2 regions of the Rossellomorea sp. FM04394 genome follow, and region 1 is predicted to be linked to the other one. Evidence: predicted binding sites of a transcription regulator. Region 1 holds the regulator's gene; the other holds the start of a gene.
What was found. Region 1 encodes LexA, which represses DNA repair genes until DNA is damaged. Its sites were predicted from a motif close to CGAACATATGTTCG; they were not measured.
Positions count from the first base shown of each region.

Region 1 (3,431 bases):
TATTCAGACATTCAAACTAGTGGTAAAAACGATTGCACGTAAACATGGTTTACACGCAACATTCATGCCGAAACCATTATTCGGTGTGAATGGTTCAGGAATGCACTGCAATATGTCCTTATTCAAAAATGGAGTGAACTCTTTCTTTGATGAAAAAGGTGACTTACAACTAAGTGATACTGCCCGTCAATTCCTTGCTGGTATCATTAAGCATGCTACTGCTTTTACAGCAATCACGAATCCGACTGTAAACTCATACAAGCGTTTAGTTCCAGGGTACGAAGCACCTTGTTATGTTGCCTGGTCTGCACGTAACCGAAGCCCATTAATCCGTATCCCTGCTTCTCGTGGATTAAGCACACGTGTTGAAGTACGTAGTGTCGATCCGGCGGCTAACCCTTACCTGGCAATGGCTGTATTATTAGCAGCAGGATTAGATGGTGTTAAGAATAACCTGCAAGCTCCTAAGCCGATTGACCGCAACATTTATGTTATGGACAAAAAAGAGCGTGAAGAAGCGGGTATCGTAGATCTTCCTGCAACTTTACATGCTGCATTAGAAAACCTTAAAACAAATGAAGTAATCGTTAAATCTCTTGGAGAACACATTTTCGAACATTTCGTGGAAGCGAAAGAGATCGAATGGGATATGTTCCGTACACAAGTACACCCATGGGAACGCGAGCAATACATTCAAATGTATTAATCCTTAAAAGCAAAGCAGTGGGTCGTAGGGAAAACGCTACGACCCACTGCTTATTTTTTTACAAAAGTCTTTCGAAATACAGAAAAAATGAAGCCGCTATTAAACATAGCGGCTTAAACGTACTAATGTACTTGACGATAAACTCCGACGACTTTACCTAAAATGGATACATTTCGTAAAATGATCGGATCCATTGTTGAATTCTCTGGCTGTAATCGAACATAATCCTTTTCTTTAAAGAAGCGTTTTACAGTCGCTTCATCTTCTTCTGTCATTGCTACGACGATGTCTCCATTGTTCGCTGTTTGCTGCTGACGCACGATAACAAAATCTCCATCCAAAATCCCGGCTTCTATCATACTATCACCCATGATTTCGAGCATGAACACCTGTTCGTCTGAAGGTGCCATACGCTCAGGCAGGGGAAAGAATTCTTCGACATTCTCCACAGCCGTGATGGGTTGACCTGCTGTAACTTTACCGATTAAAGGAACGTTAACAACACGCTGGCGTGGAATCGTATCCTCTTCAAGATTTAAGATTTCGATGGCTCTTGGTTTGGTGGGATCTCTACGAATAAGACCTTTACTCTCTAACCTGGCCAGATGTCCGTGTACGGTGGAACTAGAAGCAAGACCAACGGCTTCCCCGATTTCCCGTACGGAAGGTGGGTACCCTTTTTCTCTAACTGCAATTTTAATATATTCTAGTATGTCCTGCTGTCTTTTAGACAATTTTGTCATGTTCACGCACCTCTATTATAGATCTTATGTTCCCATTATAGCATGTCTTTCCAGTCGATACAAACATAAGTTCGAATTTCTGTTGACACCAAACGAATGTTCGTATTACAATGAATATATCAAAAAAACAGAACAAACATTCGTATGGAGGTATTTTTTTATGTTAACACACATTTGGAATCGTTTCTCTTACATTATTATATTATTTATTTTAGCACTTTTATCTGCAGCCTATTTGCTAGTGGTTATGGCAAACCAGCCGTCATATCAAAGCATCACCGTTCAGGATGGAGACACGCTTTGGACTATTGCCAAACAGTATAATGAAGAATATTCTATGACAGTGGAAGAATTTATCGCTTGGGTCGGAGAGGAAAATAATCTTACATCATTCTCAATCAAACCCGGTGAATCACTTGTGTTACCTATAGAAAATCCAACATTATCCACCCATTCAGATTATGAATTGGTAATGAACGAAGAATAGAGGGATAGAAAATGAAGGCAGTTATTTACTGCAGAGTAAGTACAAAGAAAGACACACAGGAAACATCTTTGGAGCGTCAAGAAGAGGAATTAGTGAAATTAGCACAAGAACGCCAATACGAAGTGGCTGCTATCATAAAAGATCAAGCAAGCGGTTTTGAATTAGATCGTCCTGGTGTACTGGAACTTCTTGATTTGATTAAAGATGACTCGATTGCGGCAGTTCTCATACAGGACGAAACGAGGATTGGCAGAGGAAATGCAAAAATTGCACTCATTCATTGTTTATTAAAAGAAGAAGTCAAGATTATCAGTCAAACACATAGTGGTGAGCTTCACTTATCTGAATCAGATTCTATGGTCATAAATATCGTGAGCATGGTTGAGGAGTACCAAAGGAAAATCCATAATTTAAAAATCAGACGAGGTATGAAGAGGGCAGTGGAAAATGGCTTTCAACCCCATAAAAATCTTAAAAACAAAGGGAATGTAGATGGGAGAGAGCGGATTGAAGTACCTGTCGAGGAAATTGTCAGGTTAAGAAAGAACGAATTGACTTTTGCTGAAATTGCAGCGACTTTAAGAGGGTTTGGATATGATGTTTCCAAAGCTACCGTACATAGGCGTTTTAAAGAATATATGGCTTCATTGGAAAATGCGTAACTCTTGTTTTATCTCCTTTAGTCTAGTAATATGGCAATAGTATGTCGCTTAACTTTGAGTTGTGTTTTAGATTTTGCTGATTATGCAATAAAGGAGTTTTTATAGATGCTTTCAAAAACAAAAATGAATCGAATCAATGAACTTGCGAAAAAGTCTAAAAGCAATGGACTTACAGAACAAGAAGCAAAAGAGCAGTCCAAACTGAGAAAAGAATACCTTGAAACGTTTCGTCAATCGATGAAAGGTACAATAGAAAATACAAGAATCTTTGATCCGGAAGGTAATGAAGTGACCCCTAAAAAGATTCAGGATATCCAGAGCAAAAAGAAAATGCATTAAAGTGAATGAGCTGCCAGGCTTTAGAAGAGCCTTGGCAGTTTTTTAGTATTCCGAATTAAAGGAAAACATTCCCTTTTTAGCTTATCCACGCTTATGCTATTAGGGGCTGTGCAAATCCCCTCCGCTTTTGTTTTTGCAAGGGTTTTTATTTTTCAAGGATGATAAAGTCATGTTATCATTCAAGATAGTTGTATAAACTACCAAAGAAGATTAATATTAATAAGGTACATTAAAAGGAAGGATGTCTGACAAATGTTTGATAAAACAGATCAATTAGCAATTAATACAATCCGTACATTATCTATTGATGCAATAGAAAAAGCAGGTTCGGGACACCCTGGAATGCCTATGGGAGCTGCTCCGATGGCGTATGCTCTTTGGACAAAATTTATGAATCATAACCCGAAAAATCCTGAGTGGTTCAACCGCGATCGCTTCGTTTTATCCGCTGGTCATGGTTCTATGCTATTATATAGCCTTCTTCATTTATCTGG
Region 1 is NZ_CP168654.1:1,999,096-2,002,526, forward strand. Features, by position in the region: gene glnA (type I glutamate--ammonia ligase) at 1-706, shown strand, start outside; gene lexA (transcriptional repressor LexA) at 829-1,449, opposite strand; gene ACCB35_RS09980 (LysM peptidoglycan-binding domain-containing protein) at 1,610-1,936, shown strand; gene ACCB35_RS09985 (recombinase family protein) at 1,948-2,598, shown strand; gene ACCB35_RS09990 (DUF896 domain-containing protein) at 2,704-2,937, shown strand; gene tkt (transketolase) at 3,190-3,431, shown strand, end outside.

Region 2 (3,431 bases), 1.8 Mb from region 1:
CTAAGGAAGACTTTCCGGAACCGGAAAGCCCGGTTAATACGACCAGCTTATCCCGTGGAATCTTTATATCTATATTTTTCAGATTATGAGCCCTGGCTCCTTGTACGATTATTTGATCTTGCGCCATATCTCTTTCATCCTTCCGCCTTGAGCTCAAGAATGGTATCACGAAGCTGTGCAGCCCGCTCAAAGTCCAATGCCTTGGCTGCTTCCTTCATTTCCACTTCTAAGCTAGCAATAAGTTTTTGTCGCTCCGGTTTAGACATATTCGAAACTTTTGTCTGTTCTCCTTCGTAAACCCCTGCTTCTTCTGCAGCATGGGTTGCCCTGATGACATCCCGGATTTCTTTTTGTATGGTCGTCGGTGTCACGCCGTGTTTTTCATTGTATTCTTCCTGGATCGTCCGACGACGTTCTGTTTCATCAAGTGCTTTTTGCATAGAGTCGGTAATTTTGTCCGCATACATGATGACTTTACCGTTACTATTACGGGCTGCACGGCCAATCGTTTGAATGAGTGAACGTTCAGAACGCAAGAATCCTTCTTTGTCAGCATCCAATATGGTGACAAGTGACACTTCAGGAATGTCCAATCCTTCTCGAAGTAAGTTGATCCCGACCAAAACATCATATTTCCCCAGACGAAGATCCCTGATAATTTCAATGCGCTCCAATGTTTTGATCTCTGAATGCAAGTATTGAACTTTTATCCCGATCTCCTTCAGGTAGGCGGAAAGATCCTCGGACATCTTTTTCGTTAAGGTGGTCACCAGGACACGCTCGTTTTTCTCGATACGTTCATTGATCTCACCCAATAGATCATCAATCTGTCCTTCGATCGGCCGCACCTCGATGATTGGATCCAGCAGTCCGGTCGGCCGGATGATCTGCTCGACCATTTCAGGACTATGCTCCAACTCATATGGTCCTGGAGTTGCCGAAACGTAGAGGAGCTGCTGGGTTTTCTTTTCAAACTCTTCAAAGCGCAGGGGACGATTGTCCATGGCTGAAGGCAGGCGGAAGCCGTGATCCACAAGCACCTTTTTACGGGCCTGGTCCCCGTTGAACATCCCCCTGATTTGAGGTAATGTCACATGGGACTCATCGACCACAATTAGGAAGTCGTCAGGGAAATAATCCAGAAGGGTATATGGAGTCGACCCGGCTGGTCTCAGTGTCAGGTGACGGGAATAGTTTTCAATCCCCGAGCAAAAGCCCATCTCCCTCATCATCTCCAGATCATAGCGGGTACGCTGCTCTAAACGCTGGGCCTCCAGCAGTTTATTTTCTTCTTTCATGACGGCGAGCTGCTCTTCAAGCTCTTTTTCAATGTTCTTAATGGCTACCTGCATTTTTTCTTCACGGGTTACGAAGTGGGAAGCAGGGAAAATCGCGATATGTTCACGATCACCCATGATTTCGCCGGTCAGTGCATCCACTTCACGGATACGGTCAATTTCATCTCCAAAAAACTCAACGCGCATACAGTGTTCATCCCGGGAAGCAGGGAAAATTTCCACTACGTCGCCCCTTACCCGGAAGGTTCCACGTTGGAAGTCTATGTCATTTCGTTCATACTGGATATCCACCAGCTTGCGGAGTAATTGATTTCGTTCGATCTCCATCCCGGTTCTGAGGGAAAGGACGAGCTCCCGATATTCTTCCGGATTACCTAAACCGTAAATACAGGACACGCTGGCTATGATGATGACATCTTTTCGTTCAAACAAAGCAGATGTGGCAGAGTGCCTGAGTTTATCGATTTCATCATTGATGCTGGCATCCTTCTCGATAAACGTATCCGTTTGAGGAACGTATGCCTCCGGCTGATAATAGTCGTAGTAACTGACAAAATATTCAACGGCGTTATCAGGAAAAAACTCTTTGAATTCGCTGTAGAGCTGTCCTGCCAACGTTTTATTATGAGCAATGATGAGGGTCGGCTTTTCAACCTGCTTGATTACATTGGAAACAGTGAATGTCTTTCCGGTCCCTGTTGCCCCAAGCAAGGTTTGATGACGTTTCCCTTCATTTATACCTTTAACCAATTTTTCAATTGCCAGGGGCTGATCTCCCTCTGGTTTATATTTAGACTTGAGCTCGAATTGATCTTTCACCGTGAAACCTCCTATAATAAAGGACTGCTACCTTGTATTTACCTACTTATACCCATCTTAAACACTGTCCATTCATCTATACACATTCTACCACATTTCCTACATTATTAACCAATAATAAGCGAACAAAAGTTCGTTATTTTTGATATTTAAGGATCGGACCTCATGAAACGTCCTCTTGGTTGTGGATAACATTCGGTGAAGTAGCAAATTAGAGGCTTGAATTGAGATTTCGACATTTTACGGGAGGTGACAAAGAAATTTTCGACACAATCCGAGCATTTCTATACACACCCTGTGTACAACTATGTGTATAAGTCGATATACCTTGTGGAAAATGCATAAACTTATTCACAATTCGTCAAATTTTTTGTGCACAATGTTGATGAATGCGTATTCAATTTGTGAATAACACGTCCAATACTTCATTTATTCACACTATTCTTTATTTATCCACAATTAAGAAACCAATAACTGAAATGCTCTCTACCACATCATAAAGATTATCCCTCCATCAAATATTCATTTAGGCATATATCCAATAATTGATTGACTATTCTGTCTAATTTCCAATAAGCTTTTTTATAAGTTCTACAAAAAAATACATATTGTTCAGGAGGAATGTATGAAAAAAACTAAATGGCTACAAGTCGCCGGTTCCCTTAGTTTAACGGGATTTCTGCTGAGTTCCACCATTACCCCGATGGCACCATCGATCACCTCTCATGGAGTGGTCCAAGCTGCTGAAGTTGCCGATTCACTCGAGTTGCAAAAAGCGTTCCAACAAGCAGCGCATGAATTCAATGTCCCGGTTGAAATCCTGCTTTCAGTTGGTTATAACGTATCCCTATGGGAGCATCATGACGGCAAGCCAAGTGCTTCAGGAGGCTACGGATTGATGCATCTTACGGATGTTAACACTGATAGTTTAGAAGATACCCACAGCGATGAACCCGCTCATATGTTTTTATCCGGTAAAGAGGACAGAGACGCTCCGCCTTTAGATGAATCAACACTGAAAGTCGAGTCTACATTAGATATTAATGACCCCAAACTTCATACTCTGAATACAGCAGCTGAACTACTCTCACTTCAACCAGAAACGTTAAAACAAAATAAAAAGCAAAATATCCGGGGTGCTGCAGCACTGTTGGCACAGTATGCCAAAGATACCTCTGGTGAGACATCTTCTGATGTAAATGAATGGTACGGGGCCGTAGCTAAATACAGCGGTTCATCCGACTACTCAGGAGCAAAGGACTTTGCTGACCGTGTATACGAGACAATCAACAACGGGGTGACGAAACAAACAGA
Region 2 is NZ_CP168654.1:3,833,452-3,836,882, forward strand. Features, by position in the region: gene uvrA (excinuclease ABC subunit UvrA) at 1-127, opposite strand, end outside; gene uvrB (excinuclease ABC subunit UvrB) at 135-2,117, opposite strand; gene ACCB35_RS19330 (N-acetylmuramoyl-L-alanine amidase) at 2,743-3,431, shown strand, end outside.
Region 2: a site for LexA is predicted at 2,240-2,253, ahead of uvrB (excinuclease ABC subunit UvrB). Genes of this name have one in related genera too.